4 regions of the Hymenobacter sp. 5516J-16 genome follow, and region 3 is predicted to be linked to each of the others. Evidence: riboswitches for the same ligand, from Rfam matches in the RefSeq annotation. Region 3 holds a riboswitch; each other region holds the start of a gene.
The links. Region 3 has a riboswitch for S-adenosylmethionine ahead of MUN84_RS24215 (amino acid permease). Riboswitches for the same ligand answer to the same signal wherever they lie in the genome.
Positions count from the first base shown of each region.

Region 1: another riboswitch for S-adenosylmethionine. It lies ahead of MUN84_RS18920 (RimK family alpha-L-glutamate ligase); the one in region 3 lies ahead of MUN84_RS24215 (amino acid permease).
Region 2: another riboswitch for S-adenosylmethionine. It lies ahead of MUN84_RS08810 (O-acetylhomoserine aminocarboxypropyltransferase/cysteine synthase family protein); the one in region 3 lies ahead of MUN84_RS24215 (amino acid permease).
Region 4: another riboswitch for S-adenosylmethionine. It lies ahead of metH (methionine synthase); the one in region 3 lies ahead of MUN84_RS24215 (amino acid permease).

Region 1 is NZ_CP095058.1:3,819,083-3,826,415, reverse strand. It holds gene MUN84_RS18945 (LytR/AlgR family response regulator transcription factor) at 76-828, opposite strand; gene MUN84_RS18940 (sensor histidine kinase) at 914-1,585, opposite strand; gene MUN84_RS18935 (hypothetical protein) at 1,573-1,935, opposite strand; gene MUN84_RS18930 (hypothetical protein) at 2,711-3,544, opposite strand; gene MUN84_RS18925 (hypothetical protein) at 3,694-3,933, shown strand; SAM riboswitch class I at 4,458-4,549, shown strand; gene MUN84_RS18920 (RimK family alpha-L-glutamate ligase) at 4,955-5,971, shown strand; gene MUN84_RS18915 (LLM class flavin-dependent oxidoreductase) at 5,992-7,017, shown strand; gene MUN84_RS18910 (glycoside hydrolase family 32 protein) at 7,198-7,333, opposite strand, start outside.
Region 2 is NZ_CP095058.1:1,783,258-1,790,590, reverse strand. It holds gene MUN84_RS08830 (alpha/beta hydrolase) at 1-521, shown strand, start outside; gene MUN84_RS08825 (homoserine dehydrogenase) at 789-1,838, opposite strand; gene MUN84_RS08820 (hypothetical protein) at 1,832-2,059, opposite strand; gene metX (homoserine O-acetyltransferase MetX) at 2,049-3,086, opposite strand; gene MUN84_RS08810 (O-acetylhomoserine aminocarboxypropyltransferase/cysteine synthase family protein) at 3,407-4,795, opposite strand; SAM riboswitch class I at 5,173-5,284, opposite strand; gene MUN84_RS08805 (LysM peptidoglycan-binding domain-containing protein) at 5,647-5,949, opposite strand; gene MUN84_RS08800 (lipocalin family protein) at 6,168-6,584, shown strand; gene MUN84_RS08795 (T9SS type A sorting domain-containing protein) at 6,878-7,333, shown strand, end outside.
Region 3 is NZ_CP095058.1:4,125,734-4,133,066, reverse strand. It holds gene MUN84_RS20470 (DUF2490 domain-containing protein) at 1-349, shown strand, start outside; gene MUN84_RS20465 (NADPH-dependent assimilatory sulfite reductase hemoprotein subunit) at 354-2,060, shown strand; gene MUN84_RS24230 (TSUP family transporter) at 2,236-3,462, shown strand; gene MUN84_RS23285 (hypothetical protein) at 3,618-3,740, shown strand; gene MUN84_RS24225 (amino acid permease C-terminal domain-containing protein) at 3,820-3,951, opposite strand; gene MUN84_RS24220 (APC family permease) at 3,963-4,838, opposite strand; gene MUN84_RS24215 (amino acid permease) at 4,838-5,272, opposite strand; SAM riboswitch class I at 5,649-5,741, opposite strand; gene MUN84_RS20445 (DUF4890 domain-containing protein) at 6,100-6,531, shown strand; gene MUN84_RS20440 (EcsC family protein) at 6,648-7,333, opposite strand, start outside.
Region 4 is NZ_CP095058.1:2,112,256-2,119,588, reverse strand. It holds gene MUN84_RS10530 (endonuclease domain-containing protein) at 1-257, opposite strand, end outside; partial or broken gene metH (methionine synthase) at 427-4,157, opposite strand; SAM riboswitch class I at 4,308-4,421, opposite strand; gene MUN84_RS10520 (OmpA family protein) at 4,785-5,897, shown strand; partial or broken gene MUN84_RS10515 (alkene reductase) at 6,062-7,245, shown strand.

The DNA.
Region 1 (7,333 bases), 310 kb from region 3:
CCCGGGCTGGCAAGCCGGCAGCGCCGAAGGCGGGGTGCTACCGCGTGAGGTGACTGAGAGGGTGATGGCTGCGGGCTACTTCCAGCGGCTGAAAAACTGGTCGAAGGATTCGCGGTACCCGTCGCTGACGGGAATGGTAACCTCCCCAATATGCACCGTGCCGCGCGTAACGGCGCTGATGTGGTTAAGCCCGACAATGTAGGACCGGTGCACGCGCATAAACTGGCGGGCCGGCAGGCGCTCCTCCAGCAGCTTCAGGCTCGACAAGGACAGCAAGGGACGGGTTTCGCTGCGGCGGTACACCTTCACGTAATCCTTCAGCCCTTCAATGTACAGGATGTCCTGAAACGGCACCCGCACCAGCTGGTACTCCACTTTCAGGTAGAGGTAGTCCTCGGCCGGCGGCGCCGGTACGGGAGCCACAGCGGGGGTAGCGGCGCGGGTTAGCTCGTAGTAGGCTTTGGCTTTCAGGGCCGCCCGCAGAAACTCATCGTACTCAAAGGGCTTGACCAGGTAGTCCAGGGCATCTACTTTGTAGCCATCGAGGGCAAACTGGTTGTAGGCCGTTGTGAAGATGATGCGCGGAGTGCGGGCCCCGCTGCTGCCTCGGTCCAGGGTGCGGGCCAGCTCCAGCCCGTTCAGGTCCGACATCTGAATATCCAGAAATAGCACGTCGATGTGGGCGCCGGGCTCGTGCAGGCCGCGCAGGGCTTCCACGGCGCTGCTGTAGCGCCCTACCAGCTTCAGAAAGGGAGTCTGCTCAATAAAAGCCGACACCAGCTTCAGGGCCAGGGGCTCGTCATCAACGGCAATGCAATTCAGGATCATAGACTAGCGCAACAATGTGATACACACAACTAGAACCCATCAGGCAACACGCTGAGTGGGTGGGGCCACCGCGGCCGGCCAGGCGTTAGAGCTGAAGCGTGAGCAGTACGTGGTACTCTCCGGCTGGGGTTTGCTCCTGCACCGTTAAGTGGTAGCGGCCGGCGTACAGCAGCTCCAGCCGGCGCCGGGTGTTTGTGAGCCCAATACCGCCGGCTTCCAGGGAATCGGGGCGCTCGGCAAAAACAGAATTGCACACCTCAAACTCTACCATGTTCGGTTCGGCCTCAGACTGGCGCAGCGCCACCTGTATGCGGCTGGGCGCGCCGGCGCGCACTCCGTGCTTGAAGGCATTTTCCACGAAGGGGAGCAGCAACATAGGCGCAATGGTCGCTTCCTGCAAGGTTTCGGGCAGGTCCAGCGCCACGCTTACCTCTTCGGTCAGGCGCAGGTGCATCAGGTCGATGTAGTCGCGCAGGAAGGTGACTTCGTGGCTGAGCAGGGCCGTTTGGGCGGGCGTTTCATAGAGTACGTAGCGCATCATCCGGGACAGGCGATGCAGGGCCGTACGGGCCTGGGTTCCGTCGATGAAGGTAAGGGAGTAGATGTTATTCAGCGTGTTAAAGAAAAAGTGCGGGTTGATTTGCGCCTTCAGCAAGGAAAGCTCGGTAGCCAAGCGCGCCTGCTCTAGCAGCTGACGGGTGTGTTCGTCGCGCTGGCTTTTCTGCACGGCGGCCACGCTCGTGCTTACCCCCAGCACAAACAGGGTAGTGAGCAGAATCCAGAGGTTGAAAAACCGGGCTTCGCCTTCCGGACCGTGCGGGCCAGGCGGGCGACCGGGCGCACCCGGCCCGTGGGGCCCGCCTGGCCGAAACGAATCAGGGGCCTGGGCGGACCTGGTGGGCCCGGAGCCGGCCAGTCGCGGGCGGAAAAAGCCGCGTGCCGAGCTTCGGAAAGCCGGCGAGGCACTTCCAGCTCGGCATCCAGACGCCAATGCGCCCATAGCACGGCCCCGGCCACCGCCGCGCCCACGCCCAGGTAAGCCAGCACCTGCCGGCGGTAGAGCAGGCGCGGTACGGCCCAGTGCACATTGGCGTAAAATGCAACCACAAGTAAGCCTAGCACCGCTGCCTGCTTCAGCCAGAAAACCCCGGGCAAGGGACTGGGCTGGCCGGGGGCGGAATAGACAAAATCAGCCCCACTACACTCCAAATCAGGGTGTGGAGCAGCAGGACGGGAGCAAACCGGGAGAGGACAACAGGCACGAGAAACGCGGGCAAACGACAAACCGCTGGTAAAGTACTACCGCCGCCGGTAGGCCGGCGCCCGGTTCCACCACCAGCCCGTATTCACCGACCAGCAGCCCGCTTTTATCGGCAGCAGCTCGTGGCAAACAGCGGGTTGCTCCCCCCGCCAGAGAGGTAGTACCTCACAAGCAGCGGGTAACTATACCCCTAAAACGAGCGGACAGTGAGCAACAAAAAACGCTAGGCCGAGCATGCTGCGCGTTAAGCAGCGCCGAAGCAGCCAGCGGGTGGCTAACGTTAGACGTACTATTACAAAGCCGCTACACGAGCTGCTTTAGCTCCGGCTCGGCATGACGCTCTAGCACGGCACTAGGCGCCTTCTGTTCACAGGTCCCTAGCTCGACTATAACGCCAGCAACGCATTTTCCGTATGTTTGTCTTGCCGGCCGTTACAGGTGTGTGTCTGCCGGCAAGAGCTACACCTATTGCATTTCAAGCCCCGGCTGACGAGCCGGGGCTTTTTATTTCTGCACGACCCAAGCGGCGTGTAGAAAGACGGTAAGCCACGCCACGGACACGAAAAAAGCCCGCTTCCCTGAGAAGACGGGCCTTTTTTGTACCAACACGTAGGTAAACAGCTACCGGTTCTGGCGCACGATGGTCGTATTGCCGTTGCCGGTTTGCAGTACGTCGCTGCTGTTGCCGCTGGCCCCCTGGTAGGTGCGGGCATCGTTGCTGTTTCCTACCTGGACCTGGCGGGCGTAGGAGTCGTTGGCTTCCTGGCTGATGTAGCCGTAGTTGCCCGAGCGAGTGGGGAAGCTGGCGGAGCCGCCTACCTGCTGGTCCTGCAGGGCCGTATTGCGGTTGCCCGTCTGCTCTACTACTGCCTCGTGATACTCCCCTTGCTGACTCTGGGTAGCTGCGTTGCGGTTACCCTCCTGCTCAATGGCAGCCTGTACAAAGCCGGCGTTTTGCTGGCGCTGCGTGGCCGTGTTGTTATTGCCCATCTGCAGAACAGTTGCCCCCGAAAATGCTGTATTGACCTGCGTTTGGGTGGCCTCGTTGCGGTTGCCATTCTGAGTAGCCGCAGCGCTTACTGACATCACGCCCGTCTGGCTTTGGGTAGCGGCGTTGTTGTTGCCAGTTTGGGTGGCCGTGGCCGCCACGGTGCCGAAAGAACCGGAGTGGTTTTGCGTTTGCGTAGCGGCGTTGTTGTTGCCGGTTTGCTGAATGAAGACCGAAGAAGACGCACTGCCCTGGCTGCTCTGCGCCTGCGCTGCCGCATTGTTGTTGCCCAGCTGACCAATGCTGGCGCTCATGATGCCACTCAGGTTCTGCTGCTGCTGGCTGGCCGCATTATTGTCGCCCTGCTGCAGCACGCTAGCCGAGGCCGACTGGCCAGAGCTGTTCTGCTGCTGGCTAGAGGTGTTGTTAGCCCCCAACTGCCGGGCCGCGGCAGTACCTCCGAACACATTGGTATTCTGGTCCTGAGTGGCGCGGTTGTTATTGCCTGTGCTCTGAAAAATGGTAGCAAAAGCATTGCGGCCGCTTTGGTTTTGGGTGGCATAGTTGGCCCCGCTTGCCTGCTCAATGGAAGCACTATGGCTGAAGCCCCCTGGTATTGGCTGGCGTAGTTGCCGTCGCTGTTCGCGGCAGTGGAGCCCTGCCGGATGCGGGCCCCATTAGCGCCCCGGCTCACATCCGAAAGCTGCACCTGCACGGCCTGCTGGCGGTTACCCATCTGGTCGGTTTGAGCCACATGCTGGCTGCCGGCCTGGGTCTGGGTCACCTCGTTATTATTGCCACTGCTACTGCCCCCATTCACGGCCGCGTCGTTCTGGCGGGCAATGGCCGTGTTTGAGCGGCCCGTTTGCTCCACCGTCACGCGGTTGTTGCTGCCGTAGCTGGTGGAGGTTTGGGTGTTGTCCTGCGCAATGGCAGCGCCGCTGGTCAGGAGAGCGGCCATGAGTACTCCGGTTTTTTTCATGCGAATACGGTATAACTGGTGGGGAAATTGAACACGCCCGACGGGCACCTATTGAACAGCAATATGTATAAAGATTTATATAAATATTCATAATAAAAATTAATTACATCCATTTTTACCTCAATAACAGCCCAACATAATTTCCTGACTATCAACATGCATAAGTCAACCAGGCTTGTCCGCTGAATTGGAGTAGGTAGCGCAGCTTTTGGCCCGCAAATCCTCCCGGCGGCCTGCACTGGTTTCCCTCCCGCTAGCTTCGGGGGCACGCGGCATGGCTCACCAGGCTTTGCCCGGACCTCTCGCCCGACGCCAGCGCCACTGGCCAAAGAAAATTTGGCAGTGTGGACCCAGCGGGTTTACCTTTGCCCCACTCAATTCTTTACCTGAAAGGATTGTTTTTATACAGAGGCGTGGAGAGACAGGCTCGACGAAACGCCGGCAACCTTCAGTAAGACTGAAACGGTGCCAACTCCTGACCATATAAAAACAACGTACCGTGAACCGCTTCCCGCACTTCGCCCCCGCTCCCGCCACCCCTGCTTCCGTACAGCATGGATGTTGTGGCACGTGTTGTTGGGCGGTCTGTACGCCGCTGGTTGGGTAGGTAAGAACCGCTGGGTACTGCTTTTGCCGCTGGCTCTTTGCGCGCAATGCGCTGCTGGTAAAACTACTACCTGACTATTTCCTCCCTAAGTAGACCAGCCCAGTAGCGCTGCTACTTTCCCCGCGGGGCTTTTCTTCCTACCTCGTTTCGCGCACCCAAGCTCCGGTTTCTCGGTTTGCCCGCGCCTTTCCGCCAGCCCCTACCCCGTCCGGGCTTGCCTGTTTTGCTGCCCGAATGAGGGCGGCAACTTCCGCTGATTTCTACTTTCTAGTTCTTCATTCTCCTCGCATGTCACAGTCTGTGAAGCCGATTGGCATTTATTTCGAACACCCCGAGTGGTTTAAGCCTCTGTTTGCCGAGCTGGACCGCCGCGGCCTGCCCTACGAGAAAATCGACGCCGCCCACCACCTCTTCGACCCGCTGGAAACCGAGAGTCGCTACTCGCTGGTAGTCAACCGCATGAGCTCCTCGGCCTACCTGCGCGGCCACGGTCAGGGCATCTTCCATACGGCCGGTTACGCTACCCACCTGGAGCGCATTGGTACCCGCATCATCAACGGCTCGGGCGCTACGGCCATCGAAACCAACAAGGCCCGCCAGCTCAGCCTGTTTGCCTCGCTGGGCCTGAAGTTTCCGAAGTCTTTCGTAATTAACCACGCCTCTCGCGTGCCCGATGCGGCCCGCCAGCTGCAATTCCCCATCGTGGTAAAAGTAAACATCGGGGGTAGCGGCGCGGGCATCATCCGCTTCGACACGATAGAGGGCGTAGAAGCCGCCGTGGCGGCCGGGCAAATCGACCTGGGCATCGACCAGACGGCCCTGGTGCAGGAGTACGTGACGCCCCGCGGCGGCAACATTCACCGCGTGGAAACTCTGAACGGCAAGTTCCTCTACGCCATGAAGGTGTACACCACTGGGGAGAGCTTCAACCTGTGCCCCGCCGAAATCTGCCAGATTCCGGAGGAGCCCGCCGCCGGCGACTTCTGCCTCACCGAGGCCCCCAAGAAAGGCATTCAGGTAGAAGCTTTCACGCCCCCGGCTGAGGTAGTGGAAGCCGTGGAGCGCATTGTGGCCGCCGCCAAAATCGACGTGGGAGGCATCGAGTACCTGATTGACGACCGCACCGGCGACGTACTGTTCTACGACATCAACGCCCTGTCCAACTTCGTGGCCGACGCCGTGAACGTGGTAGGCTTCGACCCCTACGCCCGCTTTGTGGACTACCTCGAAACCCAGATTGGCGCCCCAACCCCGGTAGCCAGCCGGCGGCCACTGATGCCGTATTCTCCACCCAACAGCCGGTAGCGGCTTCTATTCACTAAGCCATGCGGTACGGATATTGGATGCCCGTTTTTGGCGGGTGGCTGCGCAACGTAGAGGACGAAAACATGCGCGCCGACTGGGACTACGTGAAAACGCTGGCCCAGCGCAGCGAGGACCTAGGCTACGACCTGTCCCTGATTGCCGAGCTGAACCTCAACGACATTAAGGGCGAGGAAGCGCCCTCGCTGGATGCCTGGAGCACGGCGGCAGCCCTGGCGGCCGTCACCAAAAAAATTGAGCTGATGGTGGCTGTGCGGCCTACCTTCCACTCCCCAGCCCTCCTAGCCAAGCAGGCCGCCAACATCGACCACATCAGCAACGGACGCTTGAGTTTGAACGTGGTGTCGTCGTGGTGGCAGGATGAGGCCAAGAAGTACGGCGTGCACTTCGAGCAGCACGATGACCGGTACGCTCGCACCGCCGAGTGGCTGCACGTAGTCGACAACCTCTGGAAGCAGGACCACTTCACCTTCGAAGGCAAGTTCTACAAGGTCACCGATTCCATTCTGCAGCCCAAGCCCGTGTCGCGCCCGCGGCCGTTCATTTACGCCGGCGGCGAGTCGGAAGCTGCCAAGAACCTCATTGCCGCCCAGTGCGACGGCTACGTGATGCACGGCGACGAGCCCGCCGCCATCGGGCGCCGCATCCAGGACCTGCAGGAGCGCCGCGACCGGCTGAACTTGCCGCCCATGAAGTTCGGGGTAGCCGCCTACAGCATCGTGCGCAACACTGAAGCCGAAGTAAAAAAGGAGCTGGACCGCATCACCAACGTGCAAGGCTCGGCCGCCGGCTACAAAAACTACCAGCAGTGGCTGGCCGGCACCCAGCTCGAAAACCAGGTTTCCTTGCAGGATTACTCGGTTTCCAACCGCGGCCTGCGTTCCGGCCTCACCGGCACGCCCCAGCAAGTAGCCGACCGTATCGGTGCCTTCGAGGAGGTTGGTGTGGACCTGTTCCTGCTCCAGTGCAGCCCCCAGCTGGAAGAAATGGAGCGGTTCTCCGAAGCCGTGATTCAAGTGCTGGCGTAATAGAAGCTGACACGTATGGAAAAGGCCCCGCTGGTAGACAGCGGGGCCTTTTTGGTGACCCCACCCCAACCCCTCCCCGGTGGGGAGGGGCTTATTTTACCATTGCAACGCCACCAGTTGACACCGTTGTGGTGCTATCCTAAGCCCCTCCCCACCGGGGAGGGGTTGGGGTGGGGTTTGCTACTTGACCATACTACCTACCTTGGCATATGTCAGCGCGTCTACCGTCAGGCCGGCGGTAGAGCGTAGCTTGAGTTGGGTGAAAGGCTGCTTGGGGAAGAAGATTTCCGTCATTGTGGTCAGGCCGCCGTCGGCG
Region 2 (7,333 bases), 2.2 Mb from region 3:
GGGATGTACCCCTGTGCAGCGTCCACGGCACCCGCGACGGGCTGGTACCGTATGGGCGCGGCACGGTCGGCTCGGCGCTGCCGCCCCAGCTAGTGTACGGGAGCGGGGCGTTACGCCTACGGGCCAACGCGGTAGGCGTGCCGAATGTGTTGCGTCGGCTGCGCGGGGCGGGCCACGTACCGTACTCGTTCGAGCCAACCTATATTGATTCGGCCTTTTTTGCCATGCGCGACTTTCTGCGGCCCTTGCTAGGGGTAGGCGCGCCCGGGCCGCTGCTGGCAGCCGCCCTGAATCCGCGCCGGGCGGCGCAGGTTACGGCCCTGCTGCTGCCGCGGCGCATCGAACTACAAGGCCTGCCGACCCCCGCTGAAATAACCTGGCGGCCCGATTTGCTGAAATCTACGCCCGACTCAACCCAGCGTCCTGCCGAGCCAGCCCTGCCGCTGCCCGCCGCTGATGCCGCACCTAACCCCACGCCTCCCGCGCCACCGCAAGGCAGCACCCCGAAGTCAGAGCGGTAAATAAGTAGGAGAAGCAGGCCCCGATCGAAGCTTAATAACCACTTGTCATTTCGAGCGGGAGCGAGGAACCTGAGTTCACCATGCAACGGCTTAACCCAGATTACTCGCTGCCCTCGGAATGACAAGTATAAGATTATAGAGACGCAATATTTTGCGTCTTGGTGCTAGAACGGTTGGCGATGAAAAGCCCCGCATAAACAACATCAAAACGACGAGACGCGAGGTGTCGCGTCTCTTCAGCGCGCTACGTCAGCGAGAGGCTGCGGCTTAGGCTGAAACTTCCTCGGCCAGTTCTGTGCCGACGCTGATGGGACGGAGGCGGCCGGTACGGACGATGAAGGCGCCGTACTTGCGCAGGGTGTCGCGGTGGCGGATCAGGTTTTCCAGGGCCACGTAGCCCACTACGTATTCGTCCTCGTCGGCCTCTTCGGAAATTTCGCTGAAATCGAGCAAATCGATAATGCGGTCCTCGTCGGTGCGCAGGTAGATTTCTATTTCCAGGTCGGAGGCGTAGGTAGGGGCCGCGGCGGCTTTGGCGTACTGGTAGGCAAAGCCCTGGCGCAAGGCAGCCAAATCGGCGAGGACGGCCGAGCCGGTGGGGTGCCCGCCTGCGCCGCGTCCGCGCAGGAACTGCTCACCAGCAAAATCGGCCTCAATGACTACGCCGTTAAACTCCTGATCCACGGTGTACAGTGGCGACTCGGGGCCGATGAGTTGGGGCGTCACGAGCACCGTTACGCGCCCGTCGGGCAGGCGCTGCAGGCCGGCCACTACCTTAATTTTCTGGCCCTGACTGGCGGCAAACGCAACATCTACGGCGCTAATTCCTTCAATGCCGAGGTTGAGCACCTGCTCTGGCTGCAGAAAAGCCCCGTAGGCGTGGGCGGCCAGCAGCACGGCCTTGGAGCGCGGGTCGAACGCGCCCATGTCGAGGGTAGGGTCGGTTTCGGCAAAGCCCAGGGCCTGCGCTTCGGCCAGGGCCGGGGAGTAGTAGGAGCCGTCCTCGCCCATGCGCGTAAGCACGTAGTTGGAGGAGCCGTTGAGGATGCCCGTGAGGCGGCGCAGCGGCTCGGTGCTGAAATAGGCGTCCAGTGTCCGGATAACGGGGATGCTGCCGCACACGGCGGCCTCATATAATAAGGTGCCCCGGCCTTCGCGCTGCAACCGGATGAGCTCAGGCAGGTGGCGGGCCAGCATGGCTTTGTTGGCCGTGACTACCCGGCGGCCCCGGCGCAAGGCCTCGGCTACTAGCTGAAAAGCCGCGTCGGCATCGTCAATTACCTCCACCAGCACGTCCAGGGTATCGTCTGCTAGCACCGCTTGCACGTCGTACTTAAACCGCTCGGGGGTAGGGGCCGCACCTTGCCGGGCGTTTTCACCACAATGCGGGCAATGCTAAAACCGGACTCAGGCTGCTGATTCAGCATATCGAAAAGGCCTTGGCCCACGCACCCAAACCCAATGAGGCCTACTCGCCAAGGCTGGGCGGTGGAAGCAAGGGAAGCAGCAGAGGCGGCGAAGGCAGCGTTAGTGGACATAGCTCTGGACGTAGAATCGTTCGAGGAATTGGGTAATCTGGGCGGTTTCAATCAGGAAGCCGTCGTGACCGAAGTGCGAATCCATTTCGGCGTACATGGCGCCCCGGATGTGGCGGGCCAGCAACTGCTGCTCCTGGGGCGGAAACAGCACGTCGGAGCTGATGCCCACCACCAGCGTGCGGGCCCGGATGCGGCCCAGCGCTGCCGCTACGCCGCCGCGTCGGCGCCCTACGTTGTGGCTGTCCATGGCCCGCGACAGGGTCACGTAGCTGTAGGCATTAAAGCGGGCCACCAGCTTGTCGCCCTGGTAGCGCTGGTAGGAGCTGGCTAGGTAGTCGTCGAGCTTGCTCTCGTCGGGGTCCGTTTGGGTACGGTCGTAGGCATCGGGGCTGCGGTAGCTGAGCAGGGCCACGGCGCGGGCCGCGCGCAAGCCCGTCGCGCCGCCCGTGGGGGTAGCCGTTTCGTAAGTAGGGTCGGCGAAAATGGCCAGGCGCTGGGCTTCATTGAAGGCAATGCCCCAGGCCGAATGTCGGGCGCTGGTAGCCAGTAGCACCAGGTTCTCGAATAGCTCGGGCCGCTGTACGGCCCACTCCACCGCCTGCTGCCCCCCTAGCGAACCGCCAATGAGGGTGTGCACCGACGTCAGGGCCAAATGTTCCCGCAGGGCCTCGTGCGCAGCCACCATATCCCGAATAGTCAGGAGCGGGAAGTGCTGGTAGGCTAGGTGCTCCGTGAGCGGGTCCGGGGTAAGCGGGCCGGTAGTGCCGTAGCAGGAGCCCAACACGTTGGCACACACAATAAACCAGTCGGCCGGATCGAAGTGACAACCCGCGCCAAATAAACCGGGCCACCAGCTTAGCACATCGGCATTGGCCGTGAGGGCGTGACACACCCACACCACATTGTCGCGGGCCGCGTTGAGGCGGCCGTAGGTATGGTAGGTAACCTCCACCCGGGGTAGGGCAGCGCCGCTTTCCAGCCGCAGGGGCCGGGGCAGACGGAACAGGTGTGGTTCTTCGGAAGACATGGAATAAGGAGCGCGGTTCAAAGGAAAGCGAAGTCGGAAGCTGCTTCGCGGGTAGTTGCCAGGGGCGCGCCAGGGCAACGAGGAGCGTTTAACCATGCGCGAAAGGAAACTTCGCGCGGCATTCGGGTTCATTCGATTATATCTTAGCCCGCAGGCGGAGCCGATTCTGCCCGGCTCCGCCCCGGCCAGGTGCGGGCGGCGTATGTTCCGATGGTTCCTCTCTCACAAAAAACGTCGGCACCGGCCCGCTTACCGCGTGGCTGGAAGCTGCTGCCCGGCGGCTCTCTCACCTGCCGCCGGACATCAACCCCTCTCAAGTGCTAGACTTCCAGCGTAGCGGCGTGTTCGAGTTCTGGCTCCGGCAACAGCGTGCTACCGGCCGCATCAGTGGGCTGAGCGGCTACATTGCGCACCGCGTCAAAGGCCTGGGCCAGGTCGGCCCGGATATCATCAAAATGCTCAATGCCCACCGAGAGACGCAGGAGGGTAGGCGTCACGCCGGCGGCGCGCTGCTCCTCTTCGGAAAGCTGCTGGTGGGTAGTAGCCGAGGGCTGAATGATGAGCGTTTTGGCGTCGCCCACGTTGGCTAGGTGGCTGACCAGTTTCAGATTATCAATAAACTGCGTGGCCGTTTCCTTGGAGCCTTTGATGGCGAAGGTGAGCACCCCGCCGTAGCCGCGCTTCAGGTATTTCTGGGCCAGGGTGTGGTAGGGGCTGCTCTTGAGGCCGGGGTAGTTCACGGCTTCTACCTGCGGGTGCTGCTCCAGCCAGGTAGCCACGCGCAGGGCGTTTTCTACGGTGCGGTCTACGCGCAGGCTCAGCGTTTCCAGGCCCTGAATCAGCTGCCAGGCATTAAATGGGCTTTGGGAAGGACCGAAGTCGCGTAGGCCTTCCACCCGGGCCCGAATGATAAAGGCAATGTTGCCAAACGGCCCGCCTTTCCCGAATACATCATTGAACACCAGCCCGTGGTAGCCCTCGGAAGGCTCCGTAAACTGCGGGAACTTGCCATTGCCAAAGTCATATGTGCCGCCGTCCACAATCACGCCCCCAATAGAGGTGCCGTGGCCGCCAATCCACTTCGTCGCCGATTCTACCACAATGTGGGCGCCGTGCTCCAGGGGCCGAAACAGGTAGCCGCCCGCACCAAACGTATTGTCCACGATGAGGGGCAGATCGTGCTTGTCGGCAATGGCGGCAATGCGCTCAAAGTCCGGGATGCTAAAGCTCGGATTGCCAATGGTTTCCAGGTAGATGGCCTTGGTATTCTCGTTTATCAGGGCCTCAAACTTCTCCGGCTGGTCGCCATCGGCGAAGCGCACCTCAATACCCAAGCGCTTAAACGCTACCTTGAACTGGTTGTAGGTGCCGCCATACAGGTGCGTGGTGCTCACAAAATTGTCGCCGGCCTGCAGAATGTTGTTGAGGGCAATGAACTGCGCCGCCTGCCCCGAGGAAACCGCCAGAGCTGCTACTCCGCCCTCCAGAGCCGCCACACGCTGCTCGAACACGTCGGTGGTGGGGTTCATCAGGCGGGTGTAGATGTTGCCGAACTCCTTCAGGGCAAACAGGTTGGCCCCGTGCTCGGCATTTTTGAACACGTAGCTGGTAGTTTGGTAGAGCGGTACGGCGCGGGAACCAGTTACGGGGTCGGGCTGCTGGCCGGCGTGGAGTTGTAGGGTCTCGAAGTGGAGGTTCTGCGTGGACATGGCAAGGCTGGGTTAAAGACCGTTTGGACAGGAAATGAGGGAGCGAAAACGCGAAGAGAAAGCCACGATGAGGCGCAGCGGGGGCCGCACCGGAACCAGTCAGAAAGTGCTTCTGAAGCTGATTGGGGATGCAGGCGGGCCTCGGGTGCCACTGTGGGTCACCGCAGAATCAGGCCAAGAAAGAGGAAGGGATTAGCTAGCCGGGAGCCAGGCTAGCAACAGCAACAACACGCGCTACAGCAGCGCATTCGCATTCGCCGGAAAGCTGGAGCAGCTACCGAAACACAGAAACCCCACGACCTGGTAGGGCGCAACAAAGCGACCAAGGCAGTGGGGTAGAAAGGGGCGAAAGCGAGGGTGTTTTCCATGGTACTCCTGAGTTATATGCCCCGCCAGCTAAGCTGGTCGGGCAGGAATTGGCACCTTTCGCGCGGTCGAAGGTTGCCAGCGGGTCAGGGAGCCTGTTCTCTCGCCGCTTCTGTATAAATCTTATGAAAACTACCCCGCCGCGAGCGGGGGAGTACCGGGTTGGTATTGCAAAGGTATAGCAGCGGTTTTGATATATGCAATAGGGTAGCAAAATTTTTTACCGCGGTGGCTGACTACAGCCCTTAGAAGGTGCTAAAGCCAATACGACGATTCAAGCCGCTGATTTTCAAACACAAAGTATCCGTTGCTCTATCTCATAAAGCTAGTTGCAAGAACTACAACTCTCTACGTTATCGGAAAAATTTGGCATGCGCCTGTCCGTTACCGCAAACATACTCGTACGAAAAAGCATGGGTAGGCCACAAAAAAAGCCACTCGTTTATGAGTGGCTTTTTAGGATAATTTCTAGATATAGCCTAGGCTTAAATCTTAGGTAAAGTCAACACCTGGCCTACCTCAATGTGGTCGGGATTGGCGCCGATGGTTGCCTTATTGGCATCGTATATCTGATGCCACTTGGAGGCGTCACCGTAGTGGTTCTTGGCAATTTTAGAAAGCGAATCGCCGCTTACTACCGTGTATTTGTCGGCCTGAGCAGCTGCCGGCTGGGCAGCGGGCTGGTTAGCGTTGCCGAAGAAATCGGTGGCGCCGCCAGCGGCAGGTTTAGGAGCAGGAGCAACGGGTTTTTTTTCGCCGTCGTTGGAAAGGAAATCAAACAGTCCCATAGTGGTAAATGCAAGTAAATGTGGAAGAAACGACCGACTTGCAGGGCAGGAAAAGGGCGTCGGTTTTGGCTCTTACGCCAAGGCCAACAATAAGTTGTATCCGGCGCATGCGCATAATTCTAGGCTGAACATCTTGCGGAATTGCCCCGTAAGAGGCGCAATACCAAGTGTCCTGCTTGGTGGTATTTCTCCCTCATTTTAACTTATCTCCCTGCCCCATGAAAACTAATTCCGCTCCCTTGCGCTACCTAGCTAGCCTGCTCATGTTACTGGTACTTTTCACTGCTTCCTGCGGCAGCAAAGAAGGCAAAGTAGAAGGCGTGAACATGCTGTATGGCACCGAAAGCAAAGTTTGGAAAACCGATAAAGAGCTGAGCGCCAGCGGTGACAAAGTAAAACAGACGGATGCTCAGGAGGATGAGCGCATCACCTTCTTTGCCAACAAGCAGTATAACATGACCTCTCCTGCTGGTGCCGTAAATGGCAAGTATGAGTTTGACCAGGCCGGTAAGAAAATCACTATGACGCCTGATGGAGCTGCCCAGAGCAACACCTTCGACGTAGTAACGCTCACCGACGACAAGCTCACGCTCCGTAGCCCCGAGGGTGCTGAGCTGCGCCTTGAAAAAGAATAAGCGCTGGTATCTTTTCGCTTCGCAACAAAAAAGCCTCTCTGTATTCAACGGAGAGGTTTTTTTATGACCATTCGGTACAGGCAGTATGCTGAGGTTGGCCGCTTTTGCGATATGCTTTTATGGGCAGCTCTCGGATGAATTACTACCGGGTACCCTGTAACTTATATTCTTATATATCTTTGGTTAAACTTTAAAAAAGTAACAGGAATATTAATCATTCAATAGGTACAAATATGGTGTTTATGGCCGTCGCGAAGCGTGTTCATCTGTTTCTTATCTGCGCTGTTCTGCTGATGTTGCCTTTGCTGACTCAGGGTCAGACAACCAGTACCCTTGTCAGCTTCGACTTTAACTCGGGTACTCGGTATGATGCGCTTACGCCCGTTACGGCGGCGGGCGTTACGGCGGCGGCCTCTTCAACGGAGGCGTTTGCTACTAGCCCGGGTACGGCTACGGGTGCTGGTGCCTTTACGGCCGCTTCGAGCGGCCCGGCGTTGTCGATGGCAAATTCCACGGGCTCCAATAGCAGGTACTTCCAGTTTGCGCTGGGCGGTAGTAACTTAAGCAGCTACTACGGTTACAAGCTGTACCTGCAGCCCTACCGTTCCAGCACCGGCGCTACTACCATTACGGTGGCCTACAGCACCGACGGCGGCACTAACTTCACAAACTTTCCTACCACGCTGGCCGTGCCGGAACTGGCTTTTGCGGAACGGACACTCGATTTGTCTGGGGTAAGCGACCTGGAC
Region 3 (7,333 bases):
TTTCAACTTCAACTACCGCGCCCGCTACAACGCGGCGCTGTTTCTGCCCCTCACCAACAAGGGCTTTACGCCCGGCGGGCTGCAGTTTCTGCTCAACAACGAAGTGATGATGAATTTCGGCCAGGAGATTCGCCTCAATTACTTCGACCAGAACCGGCTGTTTGCCGGCCTGGTGTACCAACTGAACCCGCACGCCCAGCTGCACGGGGGCTACATGCACCTGTTTCAGCAGCTGCCCGCTGGTAGCACCTACCGCAATCAGCACACCATTCGGGTGTTTTACTTCCACAACTTCGACCTGCGGCCTACCCCGCCGCCGGCACCGACTACCCCAACTTCTGCCCCGTAACCTCATGGCTGATACTCCCAAACTTTCCGAAGTCGAGCACGTCAAGCAGGCCAGCAACTACCTACGCGGCACCCTGGCCGAAAGCCTGGTGAACCCCATTACTGGCGCCCTCTACCCCGACGATACCCACCTCATCAAATTCCACGGCTCCTACCAGCAAACCGACCGGGACCTGGACTCGGAGCGAAAACGCCAGAAGCTGGAGCCCCTGTACTCGCTCATGATTCGGGTGCGGGTGCCGGGTGGCATTGCGACCCCAGCCCAGTGGACGCGCATGGACGAGCTGGCCGACCACTACGGCAACGGCACGCTCAAGCTCACTACCCGCCAGGCCTTCCAGCTGCACGGCGTACTCAAGCGCAACCTCAAGAAAACCATCCAGGGCTTCAATGATGCCTTGCTAGACAGCATTGCCGGCTGCGGCGACGTGAACCGCAACGTGATGTGTAACCCCAACCCGCACGAAAGCCAGGTGCACGCGGCAGTGTACGAGGTGTCGAAGCAGATTAGCACTCACCTTACCCCGCGCACCTCAGCTTACTGGGAGCTGTGGCTGAATGGCGAATCCAAGTTCAGCAGCGTGCCGAATGAGGGTGAAGAAGACGCCGAGCCGATTTACGGCCGAACCTACCTGCCTCGCAAGTTCAAAATTGCCCTGGCCATTCCGCCCCAAAACGACACCGACATCTTCGCTAACGACCTGGGCCTGATTGCCATCGAGGAAAAAGGTCAGCTCGTAGGCTTTAACGTGGCCGTGGGCGGCGGCATGGGCATGACCTTCGGCATGCCCGAAACCTACCCCCGCCTGGCCAGCCTCATCGGGTTTGTGCCTGCTGATAAGGTAGTAGACGTGTGCGAGAAGATAGTCACCATTCAGCGCGACTGGGGCAACCGCGAAAACCGCAAGTTCAGCCGCCTCAAATACACCCTGGACCGTGTGGGCCTCGACGTGTTCAAGACCGAGCTCGATCAGCGCCTGGGCTTTGCCTTGGAACCAGTGCGCGCCTACCAGTTCAAAAGCTCCGGCGACGCCTTCGGCTGGAGCCAGAGCCCCGATGGTGCCCACCACCTGACCCTGTTCGTGGAAGGCGGCCGCGTAGCCGACCGGCCCGGCCACCAGCTCAAAACCGCCCTGCGCGAAATTGCCGCCTTCCACCGCGGCGACTTCCGCCTGACCGGCAACCAGAACCTAGTGCTGGCCAACGTGGCGCCCGAAGACCGCCTGACCATTGAAACCATTCTGGCTCAGCATGGCGTGGCCGTGGCCACGTCCTCGGGCCTGCGGCGCGGCGCGCTGGCCTGCGTGGCCCTGAACACGTGCTCTTTGGCTTTTGCCGAAGCGGAACGCTACATTCCGCAACTTATTGATAGATTGGAGCCTATCCTGGCTTCTCACAACCTCACCCACGACGACATTCTGATTCGGATGACGGGCTGCCCCAACGGCTGCGCCCGGCCCTACCTGGGGGAAATCGGGTTGGTGGGCCGCGCGGTGGGGCGCTACAACCTCTACCTCGGCGCCGCTTTCAACGGGGAGCGGATGAACAAGCTCTACAAGGAAATGTTGGACGAGGACGGCATTGTGGCCGAACTCACCCCGCTTTTCGCCGATTACGCCCAGAACCGCCAGCCCCAGGAGCACTTCGGTGACTTCATGATCCGGCGGGGCTACGTGCAGGCCACCACCAGCGGCCTGAATTTTCATGAGTAGGAACCTGCTCGTCAGGTGACCACCTGAACGTCATTCCGCGCTTGCCGAGGCATCTTGCTCACTAGTAATCAGATTAGTTTGGCGACGTCAGCACGCGAGATTCCTCGACAAGCGCGGAATGACGTTCGACTTATTCCATACTGCCCCCTGCCTCCTCTCCAACCAACACCAACCAATGCCTCTTTCTAACGAACTTCTTCCCCAGCCGGAACCGCCGCCGCACACGAGCAACCGGCTGTTTCCCGTCTTTCTGAAGCTCGAGCAGCTGCACGTACTACTGGTGGGCGGGGGCTACGTCGGGCATGAAAAACTCGCGGCCTTGCTCTCGAACAGTCCGGCGGCCGCGGTAACGGTGGTGGCTACCTGGTTTTCGCCGGAGCTAAAAGCCCTGGCCGCCCGCCACCCGCTGGTGCAGTTGCGGGAGCAGCCCTACCACACCACTGACCTTGTCGGCCACGACTTGGTGATTGTAGCTACCAACGACAAAGCCCTGAACCTCAGTATCAAGGCCGATGCTACCCGCCAGCGCCTGCTTTGCAACGTGGCCGATACACCCGTGGCCTGCGACTTCTACCTGGGCTCCATCGTGCAGAAAGGCGACCTGAAAATTGCCATCAGCACCAACGGTAAGTCGCCGACCATTGCCAAGCGTCTGCGCGAAATGCTCACCCAAGCCCTTCCCGATGAGCTGCACGACGTGCTCCAGCGCATGTCCATCATCCGGGACAAGGTTGGCGGCGACTTCGCCCACAAAGTGAAGTCCCTGAACGCCGTTACGGCCGAGCTGACGGGTGGGCCAGCCTACGAGTCGCCGGCGGCGGCGCGCTGGCGGCGCATTGCTACCACGGCGCTGCTGGCGTTTGCGGCCATGCTGGTGTTCAACATTCTCTCCTACTACTTCACTTGGCAGCAGGTGTGGGGCGCCGCTACCCACTCGAACACGTTCTGGCTGTTCGTGGTCATTGGGTTCGGCGCCCAGCTGATTGACGGGCTGCTGGGCATGGGGTACGGGGTTGTCACGGCCATCAGTCTGATGAGCCTGAATATTTCCCCGGCGGCGGTGAGTGCCAGCATTCATACGGCCGAAATGTTTGCCAGCGGGGCCTCGGGCTACCACCACTACCGCTTCGGCAACGTGAACAAGCGCCTGTTCAAAGTGCTCTTGATTCCGGGCGTGCTAGGAGCCATTACCGGTGCCTACCTGCTCTCGAAATTCGGGGAAACCTATGCGGCCTACGTCAAGCCGTTGCTGGCGGTGTACCTGCTGCTGCTAGGTGTGCGCATCATCTCCAAGGCCTTTTCCCAGCCCGGCCCGCGCCAGAAGCACAAGAAGCTAGGGTTGCTGGCCGCGGCCGGCGGCTTCCTGGATTCGTTTGGCGGCGGTGGCTGGGGCCGCTGGTAACCAGCACACTCATTGCCGGCGGCCGCACCCCACAGTACGTTATCGGCTCGGTCAGCGTCACGGAGTTTTTCGTCACGTTTGCCAGCGCCGTCACGTTTTTCGCTACCCTAGGTATCTCACATTGGCAGATTATTTTGGGCCTAATTGTGGGCGGCGTGGCAGCTTCTCCCCTAGCCGCCCGCCTGGCCGGCCGCATTCCGGTCCGCTGGATGTTCGTGGGCGTGGGCCTGATGGTGATTGTGTGGAGTGTGTGGGCCCTGCGGAAGGTGTTTATGTAGTACCCGGTGTGTATGAAACCACATAAAAAAGCCTCACCGATAAACCGGTGAGGCTTTTTTATGTGGTTGAGAGCCGTATCTACGCAACTTGCCGCCGCGCTTCTTGCCCTAGCTTGCTGTGCCGCTTGCCGTAGCCAAAGTAGATAGCCAGCCCGATGGCCAGCCACACGGCCAGGCGCAACCAGGTTTCCCAGGGCAGGGACACCATCATTACCAAGCAGGTTAGGATGCCCAAGATGGGCACCAGCGGCACCAGCGGCGTGCGGAAGCCGCGGGGGCATTGGGTTCTTTCTTGCGCATGATAAGCACGCCGATGCACACCATCACGAAGGCCAGCAAAGTGCCGATAGACGTCATTTCGCCAACTACCGCAATGGGCACGAATCCAGCGAATAGGGCAATAAACAAGCCCAGCAGCAGCCCCGATTGTAAGGGCGTGCCGAACCGCTCGTGCACGCGCGCAAACACCGGCGGCAGCAGCCCATCCTTGGCCATGGCAAAAAACACGCGAGTCTGGCCCAGCAAATCCACCAGAATTACGGAGGTGTAGCCGATGATGATGGCCAGAATAACGGCCGACGAAAGCCAGGCGTAGGGCGTTTTCTCGATGGCAATGGCTACAGGGGCGGCACTGTTTTTGAACTCGGTGTAGTTAGCCAGGCCCGTGAGTACGTGTCCAAATAGCACAAACAGCACCGTACAAATCAGTAGGGAGCCGATGATGCCGATGGGCATGTTTTTCTGCGGATTCTTGGTTTCCTGGGCCATGGTGGCCACAATGTCAAAGCCGATGAATACGAAGAACACCACGCCCGCCCCGCGCAGAATCCCACTCCAACCAAACTCCCCGAACTCCCCCGTATTCTGCGGAATGTAGGGCTGATAGTTGGCGGGGTCGATGTACTGCCACCCTAAGGCAATAAACACGAGCACCACCGACACTTTTAGCGTAACCACAATGGCGTTAAACCACGCTGAGCCTTTGGTGCCGCGCACTACAATCAGTGTGATAATCAACACAATAAGCATGGCCGGAATATTTACCAGACCATGTACTTCGGTGCCGTTGGCCAACTTGGCCGTCTCGAACGGCGACATCACCAGCTGCGGGGCAGGTGAATGTTGTACTTGCTTAGAAACTTCAGCAGATACTGCGACCAGCTAATGGACACGGCCGCCGCCCCCACAGAGTATTCCAGAATCAAGTCCCACCCGATAATCCAGGCAAACAGCTCGCCCATGGTAGCGTAGGCGTAGGTGTAGGCCGAGCCAGCCACGGGCACCATGGCGGCAAACTCAGCGTAGCACAGGGCTGAGAAGGCGCACCCCACGGCGGCTACCACAAACGAGAGCGTCACGGCCGGACCGGCATTGTTGGCGGCAGCAATGCCGGTCAGCGAAAACAGGCCCGCGCCGATAATTACCCCAATGCCAATGGCAATCAGGCTGAAGCCGCCCAGACTTCGTTTTAGGGTGTGGGCGCCGGTTTCGGCCGCCTCCTGCCGTAGCAGTTCCAATGATTTTTTGAGCATAAAAAGCAAGCGCCAACTTCCTGGTTGGCTGGTAAAAAAGAGTTCGGTTGTAGGACTACTCCAGGTGCCGACGGAAGGCATTGCGCACTAAGTCCGCTTGGTTATTAAACTAGGCTGTGGCGGTGCGCAAAAAATGCAAGCCAACAATTAAGCGGCTCTTAGACCGAAGCCACACCCCCAGAGAAAAACCACGGGCAACCTCACTACTACCTGTTTAGGCCAAGTAGCCATGCCGGTTACGCGGGTAGGCGACTTAACTTCAGCAGCAACAACACCCGCTGCCACACCACCGCTGCTCTCGGGCAGACGCGCGGAAGCGAGCAGTAAAAACTACGAAACGGGCACGACGGCAGGGGCAAAAGTCCACGGCTTGTTGTTTTTATATGGTCAGGAATTGGCACCGTTCCAGCAGTTGCGGATGGTTGCCGACGCGTCAGTGAGCCTGTCTCTCAGCGCCTCTGTATAAAAACAATCCTTTGGGCTAGAAAGAATTGATGGGGCAAAGGTAGAACCGGAATGCGGGTCCTGCAAACGAGAAGCTCAACGCCCGGTTTACCCTACCTACCGGCCTGGCTCAGGACCCAGGCAATAGATAAAACAACTATCTCTCTTACCTACTAACTACTTGACCGCAAGCACCTTATACGCAACGATGTATTTTCTTGGGCAAGGTTTAACCTAAAAATTTAAATTTTTTCAGAACCTGTTAAGCTCCCCTTCTGGTCAAAGTTGGCATCTGAGTTGCCTACTGACGTAGCAGAAGCACAAAAGCCTGTTCCGGACCACGGCCTGCTTCTTTCACTGAATTTAACCTATCCAACATAGCCATGAAAAAGCTCCTCGTTCTCTTCGCCGCTTTCTCCTTTTCCGTTGCCGCCGCCTCGGCCCAGACTACGCCCGTAAAAGCGGCCCACGGCCAGCACCACAAGGGCGCCAAAGCCAACAAAACGCCCGAGCAGCGCGCCGAGCAAAAAGCCAAGAGCCTAAGCCAGAAGCTCGGCCTCACGGCGGCCCAAACCGAGCAGGTGCGTCAGCTGCACTTAGCCCGCTTCCAGGAAATGCGGGCCCAGCGCACCCAAACGGCCTCGGCCGCCGATAAGCAGCAGCGCCACCAGGCCATGAAAGCCAGCAAGGATCGGTACGAAGCCCAGCTCAAGCAGATTTTGAGCGCCGAGCAGTACACTAAGTATGCGCAGCTACAGGCACAAAAGCAGGCCAAGCACAAAGGCCAGCACGAGCAGCGCAAAGCCAAAAGCTAAACCTGTTGTTCCCTAAAAAAAGCCCCGTTTCCTTGCAGGAGATGGGGCTTTTCTGTTGGTGTAGCATCCGCGTGTACTGGCTTTAGGCTGAGTGGGGCCAGCATTCATTGAGCTGTTCAGGTCACGGGAACAGGGGTAGCGGGGGTAGCTTCGTTGGCGGCGTGTAGCCACCGCAGGCGGTAGCAGTTCATGGCCGTATCACCGAGCTGCTCTAGCAGGCGGTAGTTGGCCACGGCGCCCACGGCGGCCCCAATGACGGGCACCAGTTGGGCCATCTTGGCTAAGTCGATGTAGTCGCGGTACTCCTGTTGGAAGGTGCGCCAGTCGAACTCGTGCACGTCGGTGGGCAGGGTGTGGCGGTAAGCGTCCCAGTTGGCCACGCGCTGGTACACGTCGTTGCGAGTGTGCTGGCTGCTGAACGCCAGTTGAAAGATGTGAAGCAAAAACAGGCGCTCAGTATAGTCGCGCACATCGTAGCCATACAGCGCCGCTACGTCGAACAGAAATTTTAGCTTCAGGCCCAGCAGCAGCGGAAAGTCGGCCAGCCCGAGCAGGAAGCCACCGGCCCCGGTCACGGCGCCCTCGGCGGCAGCCGTGTTGCGGTAGTAGCGCAGGGTGCTGCGCACGGCCGCCTCCCGCTCGGCCAGCGTGGCTGTTGCCTCCGGGCGGCGGGTGGTGTGCGTGGAGCCGAAGAGCACCCCGCGCACCGTTTGCTTAATGGCCGTCGTAATGGCCGCGTGCACCTTCTCCGGTAGCAAGGCATTGAGCCGAGCCTGGGCCCGCCGCGTCAGGCGGCCTAGCA
Region 4 (7,333 bases), 2.0 Mb from region 3:
TCATAGTCCTGCTGGTCAGGCTGGTTGTGGATTTCTCCGTCTACCTCTACAATTAGTCTGGCTTCAAGACTCACAAAATCAACAATGTAGCGGTCGATGCTGTGCTGGCGCAGGAACTTGACGTTAGCAAGTTGTCGGTTACGCAGAGCTTGCCAAAGCTTGTTTCCAGCCTCGGTTGGGTTCCGGCGCATTTCGGCGCTGAAGCCTTTTAGGTGTTGGTGCCATTTTGATCTGTCAGCGGTTAGGCGGGCGTCGATTGCCTGATGGGTTGCCTCACCCCCTAGCCCCTCTCCGGGGGAGGGGGACTAGTTTCTAGTTTTAGACTCTGCTTAGAATCAGCTTCCCGACTCATGTAGTTGAAATCTTAGAATTAAAAGCTAGAAGCTAGTCCCCTCTCCCCGGAGAGGGGGCTAGGGGGTGAGGCCACTACAGCGCCGTTACGGGCACGCTGGCCGGGTCGTAGTTCAGGTTGGGGGCCAGCCAGCGTTCCAACTCGGCAAGTGGCATGTTCTTGCGCTCGGCAATGTCTGCTACCTGGTCCTTGCCGATGCGGCCGAGGCCGAAGTAGCGGCTTTCGGGGTGGGCGTAGTAGAGCCCGCTCACGGAGGAGGCGGGGTACATGGCCAGGTTCTCGGTGAGGCGGATGCCGGTTTTGTTCTCGGCGTCGAGCAGCTCGAACAAGGTAATTTTCTCGGTGTGGTCGGGGCAACCGGGGTAGCCGGGGCGGGGCGCACACCTTTATATTTCTCCTGAATGAGGTCCTCGTTCGTGAGATTTTCGGCCGGGTCGTAGCCCCAGAATTCCTCGCGTACGCGCTGGTGCAGGCGCTCGGCAAAGGCCTCAGCGAGGCGGTCGGCCAGGGCTTTCACCATGATGCTGGAGTAGTCGTCGTGCTCCTGCTCGTACTTCTCCAGCAGTTTCTCAATGCCCAAGCCCGCCGTCACGGCAAAGCCCCCGATGTAGTCCGCGCGGCCGGTTTCGCGCGGGGCCACAAAGTCGGAAAAGGCCAGGTTGGGCACGCCGGGGCCTTCTCGCTCTGCTGGCGCAGGGTGAAGAACTCCGTCTGGATTTCCTCGCGGCTGTCATCCTTGAAAATCTGGATGGTATCGTGGGCGACGGTGTTGGCGGGCCAGAAACCCACTACGGCGCGGGCCGTGAGCAACTTCTCGTCAATGATTTGCTTGAGCAGCTTCTGGGCGTCGTGGAAGAGCTGGGTGGCGGCTTCGCCCACATTCTCATCGGTGAGGATGCGGGGGTAGCGGCCCTTCAATTCCCAGGTCTGGAAGAAGGGCGTCCAGTCGATGTACTCCGCTAGCTCAGCCAGGGGTAGTCTTCCAGTGTTTTGGTGCCCAGGAAACTCGGCTTCACAATACGGGCAGTATCCCAGTCGGCCTGGAAGCCGTTTTCGCGGGCGACTTCAATGGGCAAATAGCTTTTCTCGCGCTGACGGCCGGCGTAGTCTTCGCGGAGCTGGCGGTACTCCTCGCGCACGGTGCGGGCGTATTCCACATCGGCGGAGCCCAGCAAAGCCGCCGCCACGCCTACCGAGCGGGAAGCGTCGTTGACGTGCACCACCGGGCCGGAGTAGTTGGGCGCAATTTTCACGGCCGCGTGCAGGCGGGAGGTAGTGGCACCCCCAATGAGCAGCGGCGTGTTGAGGCCGCGCTTTTCCATTTCCTGGGCCACGTACACCATTTCATCTAAGCTCGGGGTGATGAGGCCACTCAGGCCGATGACGTCCACCTGTTGCTTCTGGGCTTCGTCCAGAATCTTTTCCAGGGGCACCATCACGCCCAGGTCCACGATGTCGAAGTTATTGCAGGCCAGCACTACACCCACGATGTTCTTGCCGATGTCGTGCACGTCGCCTTTCACTGTGGCCAGCAATATTTTACCGGCCGTTTGCCGGTCGCCGCTTTGCTTGTCGGCCAGTAGGTAGGGCTCCAGGTAGGCCACGGCTTTCTTCATCACGCGTGCCGATTTCACGACCTGGGGCAGGAACATTTTGCCCGCGCCAAACAAGTCACCCACTACGTTCATGCCGGCCATCAGCGGGCCTTCAATCACCTCCAGTGGCCTGGCTACTTGCTGGCGCACCTGCTCGGTGTCCTCGTCAATAAACTCCGTAATACCTTTTACCAGGGCGTGCTGCAGGCGCTCGGCTACGGGCAGGCTACGCCAGGCGTCGGCTACTACCTCCGTTTTGTCCTTCTGCTTTACCGTGTCGGCGAAGTCTACGAGGCGCTCGGTGGCGTCGGGGCGACGGTTCAGGAGCACGTCTTCCACCAATTCCAGCAGGTCCTTCGGCACTTCGTCGTACACGGCCAGCTGGCTGGGGTTCACAATGCCCATATCCAAGCCGGCCCGGATGGCGTGGTAGAGGAAGGCCGAATGCATGGCCTCGCGCACTACATCGTTGCCGCGGAAGGAGAAGCTGATGTTGCTGACGCCGCCGCTGGTGAGGGCGCCGGGCAGGTTCTGCTTGATCCACCGCACGGCCTCGATGAAGTCTAGGGCGTAGTTGCGGTGCTCCTCCATGCCGGTGCCCACCGTCAGGATGTTGGGGTCGAAGATGATGTCCTCGGCCGGGAAGCCGACTTCATTTACCAGAATATCGTAGCTGCGCCGGCAGATGTCGATGCGCTTTTCCAGGGTATCGGCCTGGCCGTTCTCATCGAAGGCCATGACCACCATGGCGGCGCCGTAAGCTCGCACGGTGCGGGCCCGCTCCTTGAAGGTTTCCTCGCCTTCTTTCAAGGAAATGGAGTTGACGATGCTCTTGCCTTGCACACACTTAAGGCCGGCTTCCAGCACGCTCCACTTCGAAGAGTCCAGCATAATCGGCACCCGCGAAATGTCGGGCTCCGAGGCAATTAGGTGCAGGAAGGTGGTCATGGCCTGCTCCGAGTCGAGCATGCCTTCGTCCATGTTCACGTCGATGACCTGGGCACCGCCTTCCACCTGGTCGCGGGCTACTTGCAGGGCGGCCTCGTAGTTACCGGTCCGGATAAGGCGGGCAAAGGCGCGGGAGCCGGTCACGTTGCACCGCTCGCCCACGTTCACAAACAGGCTGTCGGGGGTGATGTTGAACGGTTCGAGGCCGGCGAGGCGGGTTACCCCACCCCGGCCCCTCCCCGGTGGGGAGGGGTGCCAGACATGTTGGTTATCCTATCAGCAGAAGCTAATCTAAGCTCCTCCCCACCGGGGAGGGGTTGGGGTGAGGCCAACCTCCGCGGTTCGTACCGCTCCGCCAGCTTGCTTAGCTCGCCGATGTGCTGGGGCGTGGTGCCGCAACATCCACCTACCACCGTCACGAGGCCTTCCTTGAGGTAGTTTTCCACCACGCCCGCAAATTCCTGGGCCGACTCGTCGTAGCCGCCGAAGGCATTCGGGAGGCCAGCGTTGGGGTAGGCGGAAATGTGCACGTCGGCAATGCGGCTCAGCTCCTTGATGTACACCTGCAGCTGGTCGGCGCCGAGGGCGCAGTTCAAACCCACGCTCAGCAGAGGCAAGTGGCGAATGGAGTTCCAGAAAGCCTCCACCGTCTGGCCAGAAAGGGTGCGGCCGGAAGCGTCGGTGATGGTACCGGAAATCATGATGGGCACTACCCGGCCACCTTCGTCGAAGAACTTCTGCACCGCGTACAGCGCCGCCTTGGCGTTCAGGGTGTCGAAGATGGTTTCAATGAGCAGGGCGTCGGAGCCGCCTTCCACGAGGCCGCGCACTTGCTCATGGTAGGCGGTAGCCAGCTCATCGAAGGTCACGGCCCGGAAGCCGGGACGGTTTACGTCGGGTGACAGGGAGGCAGTGCGGTTGGTGGGCCCGATGGCGCCGGCCACGAAGCGAGGTTTGGCGGGGTTCTGAGCTGTAAATTCGTCGGCTACCTCCCGGGCTATGCGCGCCGACTCATAGTTCAACTCATACACGATGTCCTCCAGGCCGTAGTCGGCCTGGGCGATGGTGGTGCCGCTGAACGTGTTGGTTTCCACCATGTCGGCCCCGGCCGCAAAGTAATCGGCGTGAATGCCCCTGATGATGTCGGGGCGGGTGAGGCTGAGCAGGTCGTTGTTGCCGCGCAGGGGTTTGGGATGATTCGCGAAGCGGGTGCCCCGGAAATCAGCCTCTTCCAGCTTGTGACGCTGAATCATGGTGCCCATGGCGCCGTCCAGAATCAGGACGCGCTGGGCCAGGATGTCGTGCAGCGGGAGTGGGGGCGGTGGAGGGTCGTCGACATATCGGCTCTTCTAAGAAAATCGGCAGCAAAAAAGTGCCTATCCAGAAAGAGCCGCGTGGGGGCGCGAGTCCTGTTCTTATCTTCTTCCAAACCGCCCAAGCGGCCTGGAAAGGGAATTAGCACCTTGTTTTATTTCAGGTTGCTAAGACGTCGTTGGGCCCAATCCCTCGGTCTTTCTGGATAAGTAACAGGGCGAAGATACAACTGGAATCTTCGAAATTCAATCCGGGAAGTTTTGGGAGGGAGGTAGAGGCATTCGCTTTCAGGCTGCACGCCTGCAGAAGACGCGACGCTTCGCGTCTCAGTCGTTGCTGAAGTTGTTTAACTCACATCGTCCAATGCTTACTGCTCACCGACACGACGTGGAGTGTCGCGTTTCTACAGGCGGGTAGCAACAGCAAGTTGGTGGCTTGCTGCACGGTTTGCTTCGCAGAAGTATATAGGCTTAGCTGAATGGTTCGTTGTACGGAATGGGCCTGCTCATTGAATAAAGTTCGTGCGGCCTGGCATTTTGTTCATTTTGTGGTCAATACGTTAGATGTCTGCGACTATGATGCTATCCTCTCTGTGTCAGAAATTGTTAGCGGGCTGCTTATGCCTGCTGAGCAGCTGGACGCTGGCTCAACACCAGGCCGGCTCGGGCTTGCGTGGACAGTACTACGAGGGTAAAAAGTTTGAGAAGCTAGTGCTGACTCGCACCGATGCAGCAATCGACTTCAATTGGACTGTTGGGCCCAGCGGCAACCACTTTGTGTCGCCGGGACCGGGCGTGCCGGGCGAGTACTTCTCGGTGCGTTGGGCAGGCCACGTATATGCCCCGGTAACGGGGGTGTACACCTTCCAGATTGCTACCGACGACGGGATGCGCGTCTGGATCGGCGGGAAGAAAGTGCTGGATTCCTGGCACGATCAGCCCGTAACGGTTTCCACAACCCACCTGAAAATGAAAGCTGGGAGCTACTACGCCTTGCGGGTGGAATACTACCAGAGCGACCGGGACTCGCGGGCACTACTAGCCTGGCAGCTACCCGATTTCAACACGTTCAACGAACCGCAGCCCATTCCAGCGGCTAATCTGTACTCCACTCTGCCCACCAATATTTTACTTCTCGTGGAGGCTACGCCGCCCCAGCCCAAGGCCGCGGCCTCCGTTCCGGCGGCTGCTTCCGGCGGCAAGCCGAAGCCGATTGCAAAGCCGGCCCGCGCAGCTAGCAGCCCAGCGCCCGTAGCTGCGGCCAAACCTAAATCAGCCGTGGTGCCGGTAGTGACCAGAGCAGCGCCCGCAAAAGCCGACACCGCCACCGCCCAGCTACCCGACCTAACGGCGCTGAGCAAAGGCGCGGCCGTAACGCTGCCCAACCTCTACTTTACCCAGAGCACGGCGGCTTTGCTGCCCGGCTCGCGCCCTACCCTGAATGCCCTGGCTCGCACGCTGCGCGCCCAGCCCACCATGCAGCTGGAAATAGCCGGCCACACCGATAACGTAGGCGAAGCCGCCCTGAACCTGCGCCTCTCCGAGCAGCGGGCCCGGGTGGTGCGGCAGTACCTCGTGCAGCAGGGCATCGACCCGGTGCGGCTTACGGCCCGCGGCTACGGCGGCACACGGCCAGTGGCCAATAACCGCGACCCGCAGCAGCGCCCCGCAACCGGCGCGTGGAGGTAGTGGTGCAATAGGTTGAGCAGTAACGCCCTATAGAACTATCCTTGCAAGTGGAACGAGGAGCCTGGGAATTCAGAGGCGAAACTCAGATTCTTCCTTCCACATTGGAAGGACAGTTTTTGCTTTTTGTCAGGACGGTGAAAACATTGGTGTATAGACATTAGTTGATGGGTGCTGAAACGGTACGTCATTGTTTCTCAACCATCGACTTCATCATGAGCCAAACCACCAATCTTTTCACGCCCGTGCAAGTGGGCGCGCTTTCCCTGCCCAACCGCTTTGCCATGGCGCCCATGACGCGCAGCCGGGCCACCAACGAAGGCAACGTGCCCACCGACTCCGTTGTGACCTATTACGTGCAGCGGGCTACGGCTGGCCTCATCATTTCGGAAGGCTCGCAGGTGTCGCCCCAGGGCGTGGGCTACATCAACACGCCCGGTATTTACTCCGAGGAGCAGGTAGCGGGCTGGAAGAAAGTAACCGACGCCGTGCACGCCGCCGGGGGCGCATTTTCATCCAGCTCTGGCACGTAGGCCGGGTGTCGCACCCCTTCTTCCATAAGGGTGAGCTGCCGGTAGCTCCCTCGGCCATCAAGCCGGAAGGCGCAAAAGCCTTTACCGGCCAGGGTTTCGAGGATGTGCCCACGCCGCGCGCCCTAGAGCTCAGCGAAATTCCGGGGGTAATCGACCAGTTTCGCCAAGCAGCCCGCAACGCCAAGCTGGCCGGCTTCGACGGGGCTGAAATTCACGGCGCCAACGGCTACCTGCTCGACCAGTTCATCCAGGACGGCTCCAACCAGCGCACCGACGAGTACGGCGGCAGCTTGGAAAACCGCACCCGTTTCGTGCTGGAAGTAGTGCAAGCGGTAGTCGACGAACTGGGCGCCGACCGGGTGGGCATCCGCCTCTCGCCCCAGGGCAGCGCCAGCATCCACGACTCGGACCCAGTACGCACTTTTAGCTACGTAACCGAGCAGCTCAACCAGTTCAACCTGGCCTACCTGCACGTCATTGAGGCCCTGCCTGGTCACCCGATGGCAGCCAAGCCCGGCACTCCGGCCGTAGCCGCGCACCTACGCCAGATTTTCAACGGCACCTTCATCCTCAACGGTGGCTACACCCACGACACCGCCGACAAGGCCCTGGCTAACAACGAGGCCGACCTAATTGCCTTCGGAGTACCCTTCATTGCCAACCCCGACCTGGTGGAGCGCTTCCGCGTTGGGGCGGCCCTCAACACCCCTGACCCCAGCACCTTCTACGTGCCCGGCGATAAGGGCTACATCGACTACCCCGCCCTCCAAGACCAGGGCGCGGACGTGAAAGAGCCCGTTGATTACCAGAATAACTAAGCACTAACCTGCTCGTAATCTGCTATATAAAACCCGTCTCGGCGCAAGCAGGGGCGGGTTTTTATTTGAGCAATTAGCCTCGGCCCAT